3 regions of the Hathewaya histolytica genome follow, and region 1 is predicted to be linked to each of the others. Evidence: riboswitches for the same ligand, from Rfam matches in the RefSeq annotation. Region 1 holds a riboswitch; each other region holds the start of a gene.
The links. Region 1 has a riboswitch for glycine ahead of FGL08_RS00395 (trimeric intracellular cation channel family protein). Riboswitches for the same ligand answer to the same signal wherever they lie in the genome.
Positions count from the first base shown of each region.

Region 2: it holds a riboswitch for glycine, as region 1 does, so the genes downstream of both, FGL08_RS10615 (sulfide/dihydroorotate dehydrogenase-like FAD/NAD-binding protein) here and FGL08_RS00395 (trimeric intracellular cation channel family protein) in region 1, are expected to answer to the same signal.
Region 3: it holds a riboswitch for glycine, as region 1 does, so the genes downstream of both, FGL08_RS03195 (GrdX family protein) here and FGL08_RS00395 (trimeric intracellular cation channel family protein) in region 1, are expected to answer to the same signal.

Region 1 covers NZ_LR590481.1:75,698-78,987, reverse strand. The annotation lists gene FGL08_RS00400 (sensor histidine kinase) at 1-401, opposite strand, end outside; gene FGL08_RS00395 (trimeric intracellular cation channel family protein) at 655-1,398, opposite strand; glycine riboswitch at 1,474-1,576, opposite strand; gene FGL08_RS00390 (mechanosensitive ion channel family protein) at 1,805-3,013, opposite strand; gene FGL08_RS00385 (DMT family transporter) at 3,031-3,290, opposite strand, start outside.
Region 2 covers NZ_LR590481.1:2,207,933-2,211,222, forward strand. The annotation lists gene gltA (NADPH-dependent glutamate synthase) at 1-1,098, opposite strand, end outside; gene FGL08_RS10615 (sulfide/dihydroorotate dehydrogenase-like FAD/NAD-binding protein) at 1,098-1,967, opposite strand; glycine riboswitch at 2,164-2,287, opposite strand; gene FGL08_RS10620 (redox-sensing transcriptional repressor Rex) at 2,564-3,208, opposite strand.
Region 3 covers NZ_LR590481.1:704,605-707,894, reverse strand. The annotation lists gene FGL08_RS03205 (thioredoxin family protein) at 139-471, opposite strand; gene trxB (thioredoxin-disulfide reductase) at 554-1,477, opposite strand; gene FGL08_RS03195 (GrdX family protein) at 1,491-1,868, opposite strand; glycine riboswitch at 1,922-1,994, opposite strand; gene FGL08_RS03190 (fatty acid kinase binding subunit FakB) at 2,314-3,153, opposite strand; gene FGL08_RS03185 (tRNA (cytidine(34)-2'-O)-methyltransferase) at 3,165-3,290, opposite strand, start outside.

The DNA of each region.
Region 1 (3,290 bases):
CTTAGTTCCTTTTTTTCAACATTATACAGCTTAGAGCTTATAACTCCTGCTAAAATAGTGGCAATAGCACATGGAAGTGCCGTACTGGTTCCAAAGGGAACAAAGTACCTATGGATTCCCGCTATAAGTCCAGATGCTATCCCAACAAAAGGGCCACATAAAATTCCACCTGTGACTATACCTATTATTCTAGTATTAGCTATAGCACCACTTACCTCTGTCCCCACATACGTACCTAATATACCAAAAGCCCCAAAAATCACAGATAATAAAATTAAGTCAACCTTCCTATAATTGGCCCTACGTGCAATTTTTTTAAAACTAGACATTCTAGTTACAATAAAAACAATTACAATAATATAGCCTAAATTATTAATTAAACGTTGAGCAAGGTACATCATAGACTTCACCTACTCCTAAATTTTATATTTATTTTTAATTATACCACTTAAGCACTATTTTTATAAATAAGGTCTTAATTTTAATATAAACTTTTGATTCCTAGGTGTCTAAATAAAAAGGCTACGTTAGTACCAACCATACCTAAATCTATAACTATACTCTATTCTTACCTATAAAATAAAAACTCATCTAGTTTCATAGTAGTTAGATGAGTTCCTATCTTACTTATATCTAATATAAACATATTAAGAATTATAAACTTATATTGTATTTATCCGAATTAAACTTAGGTAAATTTAGCTTGAACTTAATAGATATAATCCTTAATCCAAAGGTTAAAATAAAACATAAATACAAAGATACTATTTGATATACCTTATAATAATTACATATATATAGTAAAATACTTCCTAAGATTGACGCTACTGCGTATATATCTCTTTTAAAAATCATAGGAGTATCCTGTACAAATGTATCTCTTAAAATTCCTCCACCTACCCCTGTAAGAAGCCCCATACACGTAACTAAAAACATGTTACTACTCTTATGATAAAATGCCAAATTCGACCCTACTGCTGTAAATGCTCCAAGTCCTATAGCATCAAATAACACTATAATATTCTTTAGTACTCTCATTTGGTCATACTTAGTCATAATATTTAAAAGCTGCTCTTTTGTCATGTATTTATTGTTTTTTACCTCTTCCATAGTTAGGGTTCTTTCTTGCTTGTCTTCATATCTATTAATAAATACTGGATATAAATAGAAAGCAGCAACTGAAGATATAATGCTTATGATGCAATAACTAGGCTTTCTGAAAGTTGTGGGTGGTAAATTTCCAAGTATGATGTCTCTAAATATTCCTCCCCCCACAGCTGTTATTATCCCCAAAAAGGTAACTCCAAATAAATCTAATTTTTTCTGCATACCAACTAAGGCACCAGATATAGCAAACGCAATGGTACCAATTATCTCAAAAATTTTTAACATAAACATTTTGTCGCCTCCTCAAAAGTAAATTATAAAAAAGAACATAAAAAGAGGGTAAAAAGCGTATAGTAGTCCATATGCTTTTTACCCCCTGTCCTTTTATCTGAAAGATTCCTCATTGAAATAAATACAATAAGTTGCTTCTTGGATGCTCTAATTAAAGAGACTCTCCAGGGCCATGTCCGATTATTGTATATTACCTGAAAGCTTCGATGTAATCTTAAGCTGGACTACAACTTTCTTCTACGGTTACTATTAGCTATTGTAGCTTAAGTATCTCCAATAATCCTCATCCATAATTATTAAATTTATTATTTCTTTTTACATATCTAATTTAACTTTAAATAGTATAAAAATCAAGCATTATATAAGTTATTTATTGTTAAATATATTCTATAAGCCTTATCTATAATTAGCTTATTTCCTCTTCTATTGATTTTAGTGAATCTTCCTCTATAACATCTTTAATCTTAATATCTGAGTTTAGATGTACTGTATTTGTTGGGTAAGGAATTTCTATACCCTCTTCTTTTAATATTTCTATTATATTAAAGTTTATTTGTTCTTTTATCTTTAAAAATGTTTTAAGATCGGTAATCCTAGTAAAATAATAGACTCCTAAATCCAAACTACTATCGCTGAATTTTTCTAAGACAACCATAACATCTTCCTTAATAACCTTCTTATTTTCTTTTATCATATTTTCAATTCTAACTATAGCTTTTTCTATCTTCTCTCTACTAGTTTCATATGCAATGCCTACAGTAAAGTTACACTTTCTTTTCCTTCTTCTTGTAAAGTTAGTAATAGGTCCATTGGCTATATCAGAGTTTGGTATTGTAACTACTTCTTGTGTAAAGGTTCTAACTCTTGTACTTCTAAAGGATATATCCTCCACTGTACCTTCTATACCGTCTATTAATACCCACTCACCTATATTAAAAGGCTTTTCAAGAATTAATATTATACCTGCAATTACATTGGCCGCAGCATCCTTAGCAGCTAAAGAAAATGCTAAACCTCCAAGTCCTACTCCTGTTATAAACATTTGTATATTTATATTCCATTCAGCTAATATAATAGTAGCTGCAAGAGCAATTATTAAAACTCTTATGCACTTCGATATAAATGGAAATAAAATTTTATCTACCTTTAAACCAAATTTTTCTTTAACTCCACTAGGAAGAAGTGAAAATTCTCCACTTAAGTTATATAACCCCCAAGATATTAGAGCTACAAACGAGGTCCTTAAGATCTTCGTAATAAATACCTTGTTTATTAAATAATTACCTCCCAAAATACTTAAAGCAGAATATATACCAAAAATCACAAATAACATATTTATTGGTTTTTCAAAGGATGTAATTATTTTAAAATTAGAAAAAACTTTAATCTTTCCTACTAACTTATTAATTAGTGATAATACATATTTTGTAAACACCCTTCTTAACACTAGAAATATGAAAAAAACTATAATAGCAGTAACAAGTCTTTTTAAGTTTTCATATTCATTATTAGAAAAAAAGCTTAACATTTTTGTAAGTCCGCTACCTATGCCAATAATTCCACTAAAAAATAGATGTGAAAAATTCATATTGTCATTCTCCTCTCTTTTGTTCAATTAAAATTCCTCACATACTATTTTAATATTAAACCACCTAATATTGCAATAATACCTATAATGGTCCAACTGGTAATATTTTCTCCTAGGAAAAAGTATGCAAATATTACGGTAAACACAGGGTTTAAGTTATTATATAAGGAAACCCTTGTAGTACTCTTACTCTTGCTAAGTCCATAAGTCCAAAGGAAATTTGCTATAAACATGGCTATAACACCAGAGTATAGAAGACTTATAAATAATTTAAAATTCATAGCTTTTAAGTTTATGTTAAGTC
Region 2 (3,290 bases), 2.1 Mb from region 1:
TGGTTCACCTAATTCCATTCTTACACATTTCATACCCTTAACCCAACCATTTTCATCACCTAAAATTTCTATTGGATTAACTAGAAGGTCAAATGTTACACCTTCTTCTTTAGCATGATGAACTTCTTCTATTCTTGCTGGAAGTTCTGATTCAGATCTTCTGTATACTATGTGAGCTTCTTTAGCACCTAGTCTTAGTGCTGTTCTTACAGCATCCATAGCAACGTTTCCTCCGCCTACTACTGCAACTTTTTCTCCTACTCTAATTGGAGTTTCGTAACCTTCTTTGAAAGCCTTCATTAGATTAGTTCTTGTTAAGAATTCATTAGCTGAACATACTCCATTTAAGTTTTCACCTTGTATTCCCATGAACTTAGGAAGACCAGCTCCTGATCCTATGAATACAGCATCAAATTTCTCAACTTCAAATAACTCATCTATAGTAACTGTTCTACCAACAATTACGTTAGTCTCAATTTTTACACCTAATTTTTTAACATTTTCTATTTCATGTTTAACAACTGTATCTTTAGGTAATCTAAATTCTGGTATACCATATACTAGTACTCCACCTGGTTCATGTAATGCTTCAAAAATAGTCACATCATAACCATCTTTTGCAAGATCTCCTGCACAAGTTAATCCTGCAGGACCACTTCCTATTACAGCAACCTTTTTACCATTTTTAGCTTTAGTAGATGCTATATCCACATTATGCTCTCTTGTCCAGTCAGCTACAAACCTCTCTAACTTTCCTATAGCTACTGATTCTCCTTTTATACCTAAAACACATTTACTTTCACATTGTAATTCTTGTGGACAAACTCTTCCACATACTGCTGGCAATGCACTATATTCTGCTATAGTTTTTGCAGCCTCTTCAAATTCTCTATTTTTAACGTGTTGAATGAACTCTGGTATAGCTATGCTAACAGGGCACATTGTAACACATCTTGGATTTTTACAATTTAAACATCTAGAAGCTTCTTGTACTGCCTCTTCTTCTGTATATCCTAAACAAACTTCTTCAAAATTTCTAGCTCTAACTTTTGCATCTTGTTCAGCAATAGGAACTTTTTTCATTCTATCTAAATTCATTATTTAGCACCTCCTAAATTGCATCCTTTTTGAATTCCTTCATTTTGTTTAGTTTCCTCTGATTTATACATTGCAGCTCTTCTCATAGCTTCATTGAAGTCAACCTTATGTCCATCGAACTCTGGTCCATCTACACATGCAAATTTAGTTTCTCCATCTACAGTTACCCTACAAGCCCCACACATTCCTGTACCGTCAACCATAATAGGGTTTAAACTTACTACAGTATCTATTCCTAATTTTTCTGTAGTTAAACATACAAATTTCATCATTATCATTGGTCCAATTGCTACTACTAGGTCATATTTTTTACCTTGATTATTAACTAAATCTTCTATTAAATTTGTAACAAGGCCTTTAAATCCATATGAACCATCATCTGTAGCTATGTATACATCTTGTCCTACTGCTTTCATTTCTTCTTCTAATATTACTAATTCTTTAGTTTTTGCACCGATAATAACATCAGCATTTACCCCATGCTCATGTAACCATTTAACTTGAGGATAAACAGGAGCAGTTCCTAATCCACCTGCTACAAATAAAATTCTTTTCTTTTTAAGCTCTTCTATATCTTGCTCCACAAATTCTGATGCTTGTCCTAAAGGTCCTACAAAGTCGTGGAAATAGTCTCCTTCATTATAATCCATCATCTTTTGAGTTGAGCATCCTATTGCTTGTACAACAATTGTAACTGTACCCTTATTAGCATCATAATCACAAATTGTTAAAGGAAGTCTTTCCCCTTGTTCAGTCATTTTCACTATTACGAATTGTCCTGGTAAAGCTGACTTTGCAACTCTTGGCGCCTCAATATTCATTAAAAATATTTGAGGAGATAATTGTCTTTTCTCAACAATTTTATACATGTCCATTCCTCCATAATTATTGTATATTAAATGATTTTATGTTATTAAAATTTATAATTTTCACTTAAATTATTATAACATCTTTTATATACTTATGTAACATTTTTAACAATTATATTGCAACTTATCCGAATTATTAGATTATTAACATATTTAATAAACACAAAAAAACAGGGATAAATAGCTGTAATATATGCTATTTATCCCTGTCCTTTTATCTGAAAGATTCCTTAATACTTTGAAAATACTACGTCATAATATTTTCAAAATACTAAGTTTCTTCTTCGATGCTCTTTACGAGTCTCTCCAGGGGTGTGTCCGGCTATTGTTCCTCCACCTGAAAGTTTCATAATAAATCCATAGCGAAATTTATTCTTTTCTTCTTCGGTTACTTTTTTAAAAGTATCTCCAATAACCCTCATTCACGTATTTAGTTTTTAAATATATAAAGCTACACTTATTCCTTTATATACTTATATTATAATTTTATAAATATTTAGTCAATAAAAACATTACATATGTGCTGATTGAAAAGCAAACCTTTAGATAAGTTTTCATTTAAAACCTCCTAAAGGTATATGTACTTTGATTATTTTTTAACAACAACTATCACAGTTATTAAGTAAACAGCTTAATGTTAATAAACTCTCACTTAAATGTACATTTTCAACAGTTACATTCTTTGGAACATTTAAATCCACTGGTGCAAAGTTCCAAATTCCCTTTACTCCACCAGTTGTAAGAGTATCGCATATATTTTGAGCACTTTCACTAGTTACACATATTATACCTATACCTATTTCATTTTCATTTAAAAATTGTGGTAACATATCTATATCTTTAACTTCAATATCTCTAATTTTTAATCCTATTAATTTAGGATTCCTATCAAAAATACCTTCAATTACAAAACCTAACTTTTCAAAGTTAACATAATTAGCAACCGCTTGCCCTATATTCCCTGAACCAACTAATACCATTTTATAATCCTTTGAAAGTCCTAATATATTACTAATTTGTTCGTATAAATCACTTACATTATATCCATATCCTTGCTGTCCAAAATCTCCAAAACAATTTAAATCTTGTCTAATTTGTGATGCTGTAAAGCCTATTTTTTCACTTAGTTCTTTTGAAGAAATTCTATCTACATCATTACTTAATAATTCTCTTAAATATCTATGGTATTTAGGTAATCTCTTGATTACTGCCATAGATATATTATTCTTCTTTTTATCCAAAAATAACACCTCCCTATAATATCTCTTTATAATGTATAGTTAAATTATTTTTTATAGATTTTTTGAATACAGCAATATATAT
Region 3 (3,290 bases), 630 kb from region 1:
TCACCTCCTGAAATGTTGAGTACATACGCCTTCATCCTAATAATTTTATATTAATGCACAGAGGTATTTTTATACCTCTATGCATAATTAACTTCCTTGGTATATCTTATTCATTCAAAGATATATAGTCCCTCTAGATTATAGAGTTTCGTAGTATTCTTTTATGAATCCTTCTATGTCATCTAATGTAGCAATCTTATCTGGAGTTATTGTAGCTACTGGTTCTCCATCTTTGTATATTTTCATTGTTGGTAAGCCTAAAACTCTTTGAGCTATAGCAAGTCTTCTTGATCCAGAAGTGTTTAAGCTAGCGAATTTTATTTTATCGCCATATTTTTCTTCTAAACCATGAACTCCTGGCATAAGTTGCTTACAGATTTCACATTTATCTCCCCAGAAATCTACGAATACTGGTTTCTCAGTGCAGTTAGTAACCTCTTGTTCCCAATTTTCTTTGTTTAATTCTAACATTTAAGAACCCTCCTCTATATTTTCATACACGCCATTGTGCATATATAATAATTTAAAATTATTAACAAAATTAAGTTAAATACTATTTGTGGTTTTCAACATAATGCTCTGCTTGAGTTGCAGCTATAGCTCCATCTGCTGAAGCTGTTATAACCTGTCTTAAAGAAGTGTCCCTAACATCTCCTGCTGCAAATACTCCTTCAACATTTGTATGCATAGCAGCATCTGTTAAGATATCTCCTCTTTCAGTCATATCTATTACACCTTTAAATAAATCAGAGTTTGGATTGTATCCTACGAATACGAAGCATCCATCAACTTTTAAAGTACTTTCTTCTCCAGTTACTCTGTTCTTAAGCTTTAATCCACCTAATATTCCACCATCATCTATAGCTTCTTCTGGAATTGTATTCCATATAACTTTGATTTTTGGATGGTTAAGAACTTTTTCTTGAACAGCTTTGTTTGCTCTAAATTGATCTCTTCTATGAATAACTGTAACATTTTCAGCAAACTTAGTTAAGTATAAAGCTTCATCTAAAGCTGAGTCTCCTCCACCAATAACAGCAACATCTAATTCTGTAAAGAAGTCGGCATCGCATGTTGCACAGTAAGAAACACCTTTTCCTCTTAATTCAACTTCATTTTTGAAACCTGCAAGTCTTGGATTAGCTCCACTTGCGATTATAACCGTTTTTGCTTGGTATTCAGTATTTCTACCTTTAAGTACTTTTATATCGCCTTCTAATTGAACTTCAACTATCTCATCTTTAACTATTTCAGTTCCAAATCTTTCAGCTTGATCTTTCATTCTTTTTATTAATGAAGCTGTTTTATCTTCAACTGAACCTGGATAGTTTTCTAACTCTTCTGTTGTAGCAGCTTGTCCACCGAATTTAGCTCTTTCAATCATTAAAGTCTTCATTCTAGCTCTTCCACCGTAAAGTGCTGCTGATAGTCCTGCTGGACCTCCACCAATAATTATAGTATCGTAAATTTGTGACATGATATTTCCTCCTTTAATTCAATGCATGATATATTAAATCATAATCTATAAGCTGAAAATCATTTAAAATCTTTTCATTATATTGCGGAAGTGGTGAAATATTCAGAAACTTTTTTAATGTCATTATACTACTTTCTATAATAGATAATGAATCTAAATCTACACCTTTATTTTTTTCTTTAGATACGCATATAGTTCTATACGGCGTTTCATTTGGTTTTATACTGCTCATTAGAGGATGAGTTAATAACTTATGACCCATATGTATTTTATCTCTAACAATGTTGTACACTTCTTTCATTTCTTTATCTACGAATATTACTTCGTATTCATCTTGAAACTTTTTTTCGCTCAAAGGGTTATTTGTAATAATAATTAGTTGTTCCCTCATTTTCCCCTCCATTTTTAAAGACATAAAAAAAGACAAAACATAAAAGAACCTAGCCCTTATGCTCTGTCTTGGTACCTGAGAGAATTACCCCGTCGGTGCTTTTATAAGCTTTCCAGAGTTCTGTCTATTCTCGATACTTTTGCCTGAAAATTTCATATTTATCGGCAAGATAAATACTTGTTCCTTCGGCTACTTTAAAAATTCATTTCACTAAGATTAAAACATTTTCATATACATGAACTTTTAAAGTCATCTCTCGAAAATTTCATCCAGCTATATTAATTTTTTAAATCGTTATTTCATTATCAATTATAACCTATAAATAAATAAATTTCTATAGTTTTTTTAAAATTTGTTATTTGTTTTATCTATAGTGCTATTGATAAAACAAATGAATTGACTTAATTTACTTAAAATTTATAATAATTAAACATAAGTGTTAAATTTAATACTTTTCAATAAAGAATATACCTGCCGCTGTTGTTCCGGAATGAACTCCTACAGTACACCCAACTTCGGCTCTAATATAATTTTTATCTAACTTTTCATAAGCTTCTTGTACACTAAGCAAAAGTTCTTCATCACCTGAAGCTAATAAAATTCTTTCTTCATCAAGATTTATCTCTTTTTCTTCTATATACTTCATAGCATTTTTTATAGCCTTTTTAGTGCCTCTAACTTTTTCTCTTACTTTCATTTCTCCATTATTCACTTCAAGAACTAGTTTTATGCCTAATAAGTTTCCAACCATTCCAGCTGTTTTAGATAATCTACCACCTTTAACAAGATTATCCAAGGACCCAAAAACTAAAGAACTCTTTACATGTGGAATTGTTTGCTTTATTGAGTTTTCTATTTCCTCTAAACCTAATCCTTCATCTCTTAATCTACAAGCCTTAAGAACTAATAAGCCTAAGCCACAGGTTACATTATAGCTGTCTATAACAACCACATTTTCTGTCTCTAACATATCTTTTGCCATGCACGCTGCTTGATATGTACCACTCATCTTAGAACATAAATGTATAGATATTACTTTATATCCCTCATCTAAGTATTTTTTATAACATTCCGTAAATCTCTGAGGATTGATTCCCGCTGTCTTTGGAAAACTATCTGATGACTCCATTTTAACTGCCAGTTCAGAAAATGTAATATCCTCTCCATCTATATAATCTTTTCCTTCAAATTCCACTGTCAAAGGCAAAACTTCTACATCTTTTTCTCTTAATAAATCTTTAGGTAAGTCTGATGTACTATCCGTTATTATTTTAATTTTCTCCACAGCACTTCCTCCTATTTCATATTAGGGAAATTGATTTGCCTTAAGGCTTCATACGCAATTATAGCAACTGTATTAGAAAGGTTTAAAGATCGCGTAGTAGTATTTATCATGGGTACTTTAATACAATTTTCTTTATT